Regions from separate parts of the Pontibacter saemangeumensis genome, predicted to be linked through region 1. Evidence: riboswitches for the same ligand, from Rfam matches in the RefSeq annotation. Region 1 holds a riboswitch; each other region holds the start of a gene.
What was found. A riboswitch is a leader RNA that binds a small molecule or an ion and turns the genes downstream of it on or off. The one in region 1 is predicted to bind S-adenosylmethionine.
Positions count from the first base shown of each region.

Region 2: another riboswitch for S-adenosylmethionine. It lies ahead of metH (methionine synthase); the one in region 1 lies ahead of ABD920_RS03380 (O-acetylhomoserine aminocarboxypropyltransferase/cysteine synthase family protein).
Region 3: another riboswitch for S-adenosylmethionine. It lies ahead of ABD920_RS17135 (phosphoadenylyl-sulfate reductase); the one in region 1 lies ahead of ABD920_RS03380 (O-acetylhomoserine aminocarboxypropyltransferase/cysteine synthase family protein).

Region 1 is NZ_BAABHC010000002.1:450,910-454,183, reverse strand. Features, by position in the region: gene ABD920_RS03385 (phosphoribosylaminoimidazolesuccinocarboxamide synthase) at 1-791, opposite strand, end outside; SAM riboswitch class I at 1,256-1,363, shown strand; gene ABD920_RS03380 (O-acetylhomoserine aminocarboxypropyltransferase/cysteine synthase family protein) at 1,619-2,944, shown strand; gene ABD920_RS03375 (homoserine O-acetyltransferase family protein) at 2,959-3,274, shown strand, end outside.
Region 2 is NZ_BAABHC010000021.1:3,779-7,052, reverse strand. Features, by position in the region: gene ABD920_RS17815 (ribonucleoside-diphosphate reductase small subunit) at 1-3, opposite strand, end outside; gene rplU (50S ribosomal protein L21) at 654-962, shown strand; gene rpmA (50S ribosomal protein L27) at 1,033-1,302, shown strand; SAM riboswitch class I at 1,582-1,688, shown strand; gene metH (methionine synthase) at 1,763-3,274, shown strand, end outside.
Region 3 is NZ_BAABHC010000016.1:745,860-749,133, reverse strand. Features, by position in the region: gene cysD (sulfate adenylyltransferase subunit CysD) at 1-285, opposite strand, end outside; gene ABD920_RS17135 (phosphoadenylyl-sulfate reductase) at 363-1,082, opposite strand; SAM riboswitch class I at 1,427-1,529, opposite strand; gene ABD920_RS17130 (hypothetical protein) at 1,673-2,392, opposite strand; gene ABD920_RS17125 (hypothetical protein) at 2,511-3,062, opposite strand.

The sequences.
Region 1 (3,274 bases):
GGCACCGCCTGACCCTCCTGGCCCTGAAACCCATTCTCAATCAGCCACTGCCGCACGAACTCCTTCGACAACTGCCGTTGTGGCTCACCTCTGCTTTGCCGCTCTTCATACCCTTCCGTATAGAAGTAACGGGATGAGTCGGGGGTATGGATTTCGTCGATCAGGTAGATTTTACCAGCATGCCGGCCAAACTCGTATTTTGTATCAACCAAAATCAGGCCATGTTGTTTGGCAAGCTCGGTGCCACGGGCGAATAGCGCACGCGTATATTGCTCTAAGATAGCATAATCCTGCTCCGATACAAGGCCTTTTGCTAAAATCTCTTCTCGCGTAATGTCTTCGTCGTGCCCTTCGCCGGCTTTGGTGGTAGGCGTGATGATGGGAGTGGGCAGTTTGTCATTCTCACGAAGGCCCTCCGGCAACGGAACACCGCATACGCTTCGCCTGCCCGCCTTGTACTCCCGCCAGGCATGCCCGGCCAGGTAACCCCTGATCACCATTTCAACTTTATAAGGCTCGCACATAAACCCAACCGTCACGTTCGGGTCTGGTGTCGAGAGCACCCAGTTGGGCACAATATCAGAAGTAGCTTTCAGGTTCAGGCTGGCGATCTGGTTCAGCACCTGTCCTTTGTAGGGGATGGCGCGTGGCAGCACCACGTCGAAGGCAGAGATGCGGTCTGTGGCTACAATGGCCAGTTTGTCACCAAAGTAATAAACGTCACGAACCTTGCCTCTGTAAAATCCGGTTTGTCCTGCAAATGAGAAATTGGTTTCTTTGATGGCCTCCATTAAGTCAGTGTCATGATAGACGGGCAAAGTTAACTATATTTTATAGGTCCGGAAATTTTTACCGGCCTTGTTGTATTTCACACTCCAAGAGGGGTATTTCCGGTTAGGATGCCATATTGGATTATACTTTGATATGATGCAGGAAGTTTTATAATATAAAAGCTATAGATGGTATTTTAGACTGATTATTACCTTATGAACTTTCCTTATTGTGCTATGTGATCAGGCGAAATCCTATACCTCATAATAGGTGCTGAATTTGACCATGATCAAGCAAAAGTGTGCATAATCTGCGGACTCAGTAACCAACCGCGCTGTACGGGCAACGATTTATGAAGCGCTGCCGTACGTGGGGAGAAGAAGGCAAACCGAAACGAAAAGGCAGAAAAACGGTGTTTTATTTGGATTTGCTTTTTCCGGGCTTTATAATTGCAACATCAAGTCAATCATCCCTTCGGGAATTTGATTTATAAAGAAGAGTGGAGAGACAGGCTCTGTGAAACTCTAGCAACCTAACTACCGAGGTTAAGGTGCTAATTCCTGATTCCGGAACATCCGGAAGGATATAAATTGATACGAGCATGAAAAAGGGAACCAATCCGACACATCACAAATTACTTATTACGTCAGCCACGCCGCTGCCGCACATATTAGAATTACCCATAACTTTCAGCAGCATGCGCATTGCCCTGTGCAACAGGCGGTGTTGTTGTTGCTAAATCAGGCAAACCTGCCTTTCCAGCAGTTCCTGCTGTTGCCTTACCCTATAGGCGCTTCGGCGCTGCACCAGTTTCAAAACCTAACTCCAACCCATAATTTCTACTAACATGCCAAATCCACTGCACTTCGAAACACTTCAGTTACACGCCGGACAGGAAATAGACCCAACGACGCAGTCCCGTGCGGTACCGATTTATCAGACGACTTCATATGCTTTTAAAAACGCGGAGCACGGCGCAAACCTGTTCGCCTTGAAAGAGTTCGGTAACATCTACACCCGCATCATGAACCCCACCACGGATGTGTTTGAGAAGCGCGTGGCAGCCCTGGAAGGCGGTGTGGCAGCGGTGGCGGTGGCCTCCGGTATGGCGGCGCAGTTCCTGGCGCTAAACAACATCCTGGCAGCCGGCGACAATTTCGTTACCAACAACTACCTGTATGGCGGTACCTACAACCAGTTTAAAGTATCCTTTAAAAGACTGGGAATTGAGGCGCGCTTTGCAGAATCGGATAAGGCCGAAGATTATGAAAAGCTGATTGACGAGAACACCAAGGCGATCTATACGGAGACCATCGGTAACCCACGTTTTAACATCCCCGATTTTGAGGCGCTGGCCGCACTGGCTAAAAAACATGATCTGCCGCTGGTAGTGGACAATACCTTCGGTGCGGGCGGCTACCTGTTCCGCCCGATAGAGTATGGCGCGAACGTGGTGGTAGAGGCCGCCACAAAATGGATTGGTGGCCACGGCACGAGCATTGGCGGCGTGATCGTGGACGGCGGTAACTTTAACTGGGGCAATGGCAAGTTCCCGCAGTTCTCGGAGCCTTCGGAAGGATACCACGGCATGAAATTCTGGGATGTGTTCGGCACGGACGGGCCCTTTGGCAATATCGCCTTTGCCATCCGCACCCGCGTGGAGGGCTTGCGTGATTTCGGGCCTGCGCTGAGCCCTTTCAATTCCTTCCTGCTGCTGCAAGGCCTGGAGACACTGTCGCTGCGCGTGGACAGAACGGTAGCGAACGCATTGGAACTGGCGCAGTGGCTGGAGCAGCACGAGCAGGTGGAATCGGTCAACTACCCGGGGCTTGAGAGCAGCGAATACCACGATCTAGCAAAAAAATACCTGAAGCGCGGGTTTGGCGGGGTGCTGTCCTTTACCATCAAGGGAGAGAAGCAGCAGGCGGAGACGTTTGTGAACAGCCTGGAGCTGGTAAGCCACCTGGCGAATGTTGGCGATGCCAAAACACTGATCATTCACCCAGCCTCCACCACGCACCAGCAGCTTTCGGATGCGGAGCAGTTAAGCGCAGGCGTAGAGCCGACGCAGCTGCGCGTGTCTGCCGGAATTGAGCACATCGACGACATCAAGGCAGATTTTGAACAGGCTTTTGCCAAGGTGCGGGAGGCGCAGCCGGAGCCAGTACGATAAACTTAAATTTAAATATGCCGACACATCACGTTTTTACATATAATAATACCTTCCAGCTGGAGTCGGGCGCTGCGCTGCCCGCCTTCCAGCTGGCTTATACCACTTACGGTACCTTAAATGAGCAGCGCGACAATGTGGTGTGGGTGTGCCACGCCCTTACCGGCAGCTCCGACTTCACTGACTGGTGGTGCGACCTGTTTGGCGAAGGCAAGCTATACGATCCGCGGGAGTGGTTTGTGGTGTGCGCGAATGCGTTGGGCGGCTGCTACGGCTCTACCGGGCCACTAAGCCTTAATCCGCAGACACAGCAGCCGTATTACCACACTTTTC
Region 2 (3,274 bases), on a different contig from region 1:
CATGTCACTCATATATATAGCTTGTAAAAGGTTTGGTAAGAACGTTTGTTCTCAAAACTCCCGGCAGCCGAATATGTTTAGCCGTCGCTTTGCAGGAATGGCTGCTATATCAGGAGTTCAAATATATAGAATTGAACTTGAAAATCGGGGCGAAAGTTGTTCAATTTATGCACACCCTCTCAGAGGGTGGAAAAGGCTATTTTCGGGGGTAATGCACATAGTTATCCACAGCGTGGATAACATATATAAATCATATATAATTGATGTAAAATATTGAAATGTATGCATATAGCGCATGTTCAGGGGGAGATTAGCCCGCTGGGGGCGGGTTTGGGCGGTGGTGGTGTGGGCCAGCTGGGAGCAACAAGGCCATGGAGCAGAAGTGTGTAACGCCGCAGGCGGATTACGCAGACTGTAGTGCAATTTGTGGAAAACCTTCACTTTAACGTTTGGATATAACTTGCTATTTTTTAACGGCATAAAGCGGTTTTTAACAGCTTGTCCAAATGGTGGCGCAGATGTTAACACGGTTATCCACAAAAACGTACACAGCGGGTGTGCAAGGCAGGAACAATTTGTAGCACAAGCCATTGCATATATAAAATAAGCGCCGTACCTTTGCGCACTAATCTTTTAAATATACATTGAAGCTGATGTACGCAATTGTAGAAATCGCAGGTCAACAGACCAAAGTAGAGAACGGCAAGTTCATCTACGCTAACAAGCTTTCCGGCAATGATGGTGACGCCGTTGAGTTCGCCAATGTTCTTCTTACTGATGATAACGGAACCGTTACGTTAGGTGCTCCTTTCGTGAGCGGTGTTAAAGTGGTTGGTAAAATCCTTGGCAACGTGAAAGGCGACAAAGTGATCGTTTTCAAAAAGAAGAGAAGAAAAGGCTATAGAAAGAAGAATGGCCACCGCCAGCACTTCACGAAAGTCCTGATCGAGAGCATTGGATAAGCAGTAAGAAGAAATTAATCGTGAAATCTTTCCGGGCCCGGTTCGCTGACCCGGATTAAAGTTAAAAAACATGGCACACAAAAAAGGAGCAGGTAGTTCTAATAACGGCCGCGAGTCGCATTCCAAAAGACTCGGTGTTAAAATTTACGGTGGCCAGGATATCATCGCTGGTAACATCATAGTAAGACAGAGAGGCACTGCCCATCACCCAAGCGTGAACGTGGGCATCGGCAAAGACCACACCCTGTTCGCGCTGACGGACGGCGTGGTGCAGTTCAAAAAAGGTAAGAAAAACCGTTCTTACGTTTCTGTAGTTCCTAAAGTAGAGGCGGAAGCGTAGGTATAACAGCCAACTGCCCCGGCAGTAGCGTTACTGAGAAAGGGTTGCCAGCTGGCAACCCTTTCTTTTTTGCCATTAACCGACCGCCGTTTCCGGCGGCTTGCCTGTGTGGCGCTTCGTCGCGCATTTCCCGGCCCTCCCTCCCCTGAAATAGGAGCAAGCGGCCTAAAGCACCATTAGTACCCGGAATCCGCAAGCCGTGGAACAGGTGAAAGGAAGCATATCATAATTTAATGCAATAAAATTTCATATACTGCCCACATATCCCTAACTTGCAGCTTCTTATCAAGAAAGACCGAGGGACAGGGCCCTACGACGTCTTAGCAACCATGTAAACGCTTGGTGCTAATTCCCTTCCGGACACAATGCCCCGGAAAAGATAAGAATGTACTCCTCCCCAGGTGTCCTTCTTGATAAGCCGAACGCAGCAGACTTAAGAGAAGAAAAGGAGACACCGACCATGACAAAACATCCCATTCATAAATTGCTGAAGGAGCGTGTGCTCGTGCTGGACGGCGCGATGGGCACCATGATTCAGCGTTACCAGCTTTCAGAAGCCGATTTCCGCGGCGAGCGCTTTGCCAGCCACCCCAGCGACCTGAAAGGCAACAACGACCTGCTCTCCCTTACCCGCCCCGATATTATCAAGGCCATTCACAAAGAGTACCTGGAGGCCGGGGCCGACATCGTGGAGACGAACACCTTCAGCGGTACCCGTATCGCCATGGCCGATTACCACATGGAGGACCTGGTGTATGAGCTGAACTACGAATCATCCAGGCTGGCGCGCGAGGCGGCAGACGAAGTAACAGCCCAAAACCTGGGTAAGCCGCGCTTTGTGGCCGGCGCCATTGGCCCGACCAACCGCACCGCTTCGCTTTCCCCGGATGTGAACAACCCCGGCTACCGCGCCATCTCCTTCGACCAGTTGGTGGAAGCCTACTATGAGCAGGTGCGAGGCCTCGTGGACGGCGGCTGCGATGTGCTGCTGATAGAAACCGTATTCGACACGCTGAATTGCAAAGCGGCCCTTTATGCTGCCCAGCAATTTGTGCAGGACGGCGGCAAAGAACTGCCCATCATGGTGTCGGGCACGATTACCGATGCCAGCGGGCGGACACTTTCTGGCCAGACAGTAGAAGCGTTCTGGAATTCCATCTCCCACGCCCCGATCATCAGCATCGGGTTTAACTGTGCCCTGGGCGCGCGCCAACTGAAAACCCATATCCAGGAGCTGTCCCGCATCGCGGACGTGCATATCAGTGCTTACCCGAATGCCGGTTTGCCGAACGCCTTTGGCGGCTATGATGAGTCGGCGGATGAGATGGGCGCTATTGTGGAGGAGTACCTGCAGGAGGGCCTTGTTAATATTCTGGGTGGCTGTTGCGGCACCACCCCCGACCACATTCGCCGCATTGCGGAGCTTTCTGCCAGACATAAACCGCGCGTTGTTCCGGAACTGCCCGCCTATTCGCGCTTCAGCGGCCTGGAGCCCCTCACCATCACCCCGGAGACTTTGTTCGTGAATGTGGGGGAGCGCACCAATGTGACCGGATCGAAGAAATTTGCCCGCCTGATTGTGGAAGGCAAGTTTGAAGACGCCCTGTCGGTGGCGCAGCAGCAGGTAGAGGGCGGCGCCCAGATCATTGACGTGAACATGGACGAAGGGATGCTGGACTCCGAGGAGGCGATGACTAATTTCCTGCACCTGATTGCCTCTGAACCGGATATTTCCAAGCTGCCGATCATGATCGACTCCTCGAAATGGACGGTGCTGGAAGCGGGCCTTAAATGCGTGCAGGGCAAGTCTATCGTCAACTCCATCAGCCTGAAAGAAGGGGAGGAGAACTTTAAGGCGCAGGCCCGGAAAGTGCGCCAGTATGGTGCCGCCGCCGTGGTGATGGCCTTTGATGAGGAAGGCCAGGCCGACACCCTCGAACGCAGAGTCGAGATCTGCGGACGCGCCTACCGC
Region 3 (3,274 bases), on a different contig from region 1:
GGTGTCTTCCACGTGGCGCACGATCAGCTTCTCGCCCAGCCTTTCGGCCAGCTCGTCGCGGTACTGGATCGCTTCCGGGAAGTTGTGGCCCGTATCGATGTGCACGAGCGGGAACGGGAACTTACCCGGGCGAAAAGCCTTCTCGGCCAGTCGCACCAGCGTGATGGAGTCTTTGCCACCAGAAAACAGGAGAGCCGGTTTCTGGAACTGGCCCGCTACCTCGCGCATGATATGGATGGCTTCCGCCTCCAGCTGGTCGAGGTAATCTAAATATCTCTTTGTCATATATTAATTGTTCAATTCTGAATCAGAAAGGAGGATATAGCCCAATTTCTAATTTCTAATTTTGAATTTTTAATTCATCAACGTGCGTGCAGCCCGCACTCTTTCTTGGAGTCGCTCTCCCACCACCAGCGGCCCGCCCGGAAGTCCTCGCCCTCAGCGATGGCGCGGGTGCAGGGGGCGCAGCCGATGCTCACGAAGCCCTTGTCGTGCAGCGGGTTGTAGGGGATATGCAACTGGCGCACCGCCTCGCGCACCGCCTCGAACGACCAGTTCAGGAGCGGGTTGTACTTGATCATCTGGAAACCCGGGTCCCACTCCAGCAGTTGCAACTCCTGGCGCGCGTCCGACTGCTCGGCCCGGATGCCCGTGATCCAGAGTTGCACACCCTGCAGCGCGCGCTTCAGCGGCTCCACCTTGCGGATAAAGCAGCACTGCTTGCGGTTCTCGACCGAGGCATAGAAGCTGAGCGTGCCTTTCTCGGTCACCATCTGCTCCACGGCCTCGTGCTGCGGGAAGTAAACCTCAATCTTCTTGCCGTAATGCTCGTTTGTCTTGTGCAGCAGGTTATAGGTCTCGTTGAAGAGGCGGCCGGTGTCCAGCGAGAAAACGCGGATCGGCAGGTTGTTCTCGAATATATAATGGGTGATGAGCTGATCCTCGATGCCGAGGCTGGAGGAGAAAGCAATCTGGCCCGGGAACTGGGCCGCCAGCAAAGTGAGGCTCTCTTCTATGCTTTTGCCCTCCAGCAGGCCTAGCAGCGCCGGCACCTTGGTTTCTAAAGCTGAAATCTGACTCATGTATGGAATGTTAATTTCTTGCGGACTATTTAATATATGATTTGCCTAACGCCCTGGGGCACAACTGCTTTCAAGGTACTTTGTGCTTTTAGGTGCTAAAACACCTGATAGCGGACGCATTGCCTAAAAAATACCTGAAACAGAGTGTGAAAAGGGGAACGCCTGATGTGGCAAAAGTGCTGAGGGCTAAACCGAAGGCAATGGGTTTAGCAGCACTGCATACAGCAGCAACAACAGCAAAGGGCAGAAGTACTGCAAGCCATGGAAGAAGCAGGAACAGTGGCAGCAGGAGTGCTACCGGAAAATGAAGGCGATGTGTTAGCTGTAGTATGCATTATATATTAAATTTATATGCTCCCGCCCGGCGGGATAGGACTTGGCACCTTCCCGATCGGGTGGTTGCCAGAGGGTCTTTGAGCCTATTCTCTCGCCTCTTCTCTATAAATTTTACCGACGTTTAAGTCAATTGGTAATTGGAATACAAATTTAAAGCTTTTTTTGTTCAACTGCCTAATAGGTAGGGCAAAATATATTTGGTGGGGCAGCAGAATCCGTTGCACTGCTGCCCCACAGCCTGGTCCTGGGGGCTGTCAGGCGGCCAGGTTGGTCACAAACTTCACCAGCGAGCGCTTCGCGATGGGTAGCAGCGAATGCTCCAGCGGCACCGGAATGCGCGATACCACGGCGAAAGTGGCCGGGTTTGGCAGCGCACGCCGCTCACGCAGCAGCTGCACCTTCAGGTTTTCGTGTGTCTGGGCCAGCCCGCGGCGCACCGTTTGCAGCAGTTGTGTGTTTATGCCCCGGTATTTTTCGTAGGTGTTTTCGAACACCGTGATACGGTACAGATAGACCTGTGTCTCCTTTCCAGGGTAAGCGTCGAGGAACAGGTAGCCCTCGTCGTGGTACATCGGCGTGATGCCGACCGGGCTGATCTCCAGGTGGCGCTCCACAAACTCATACAGTTCTTGGCCAGAAGCCACCGTCTGGTTGAAAAGCGGCGCGGCAAACCGGATGATCTCCTCGATCTGCTGCATGGTCTCGTCGTCTTCCACGATCTTCTGGTACACCAGCTCCAGCTTCTCGAAATCGGCGCGGCTAATGCGCTGCGGGAAGGTCTCATATACCAGTTGCTTGTGTTCCTTCACCTGCAGCAGGTGGCGGTAGTGCATGATCAGGTCAGATAAAACCGGATAGAGGCGGTGCTGCCCAAACTCTTCTTTGGCGGCTTTGAGGTAAGCCAGCAGCATATACTTTTTGTACTCGAAGTCGATGAGCCCTTCGGTAAGCCAGTTGACAGGTAGGGTTTTCATAAGCCTTCAACTAAAGATTGATCCTGATGGAATATAACGAAAAATCTGCTTCGTTGTGTCTGGCCGGGCAGTGGAAACGCGGATTAATTTTTACCGATGCCTGCGCCGCCGACAGCGGCTAAGATGGCCATTCCCTGGGCAGTTTGGCTTTGTGTGCCTGGATGGGGGCTACTTTCTGGTGAAGTGCCTGGAGGATATAATTGACATCGGCCTCGTATTCGATGTAGAAGTCTTCGTGCAGCTTGCTGAGTTTCTGCAGCACAAACTGCGTGCGCTTAACAAGGTAATCCTGCAGGGTGTCGGCGCGGTAGAGGTGGGCCACGATGAAGGCGAGGTGCTCTTCGAGGTAGCTGCGCAGCAGGAGCAGGGTCAGCTGAATCTCGCCTTCCTTGTCTTTGGTGTATTTTACATGGCGGGTAATTTCGCCGTTGAGCGCGCGCATGTCCATCATCAGGTAACCGGGGGAGTAAGGCTCGTACTTCACCTGTTTCCGGATGGCCGAGGCCACGGCCTCCCGCCTTTCCTGCAGGGTCTCGCCCTGCTCCACCAGCTCAAACTGCAGGCGCTGGCACAGGTCCGGGTCTTTTTTGAGCAGGCGGAACAGCAGCTTGTCCTTCTCGGCAGGAGGCAGGTGGGAGATCGCGGTTTTAAATTCAGGAGTCAGTTGCATAGGGCATCTCAGTTGGCTTAACTGAATCTACGCATTTCCAAAGAAAGCTTTGCGCAGCGGTGAAAGTGGTTTGAATACAGCCGGGGCCAGACGATATAGCCAGTCGCTCGCAGGAGCTGCGCACGCTGTGAGATTTAGACCGTTTCTCTTTAAACAGATTCCTTATATATAGATATAGCAGGGATAGATATGGCAGGCGTCGCGGGAGAAGG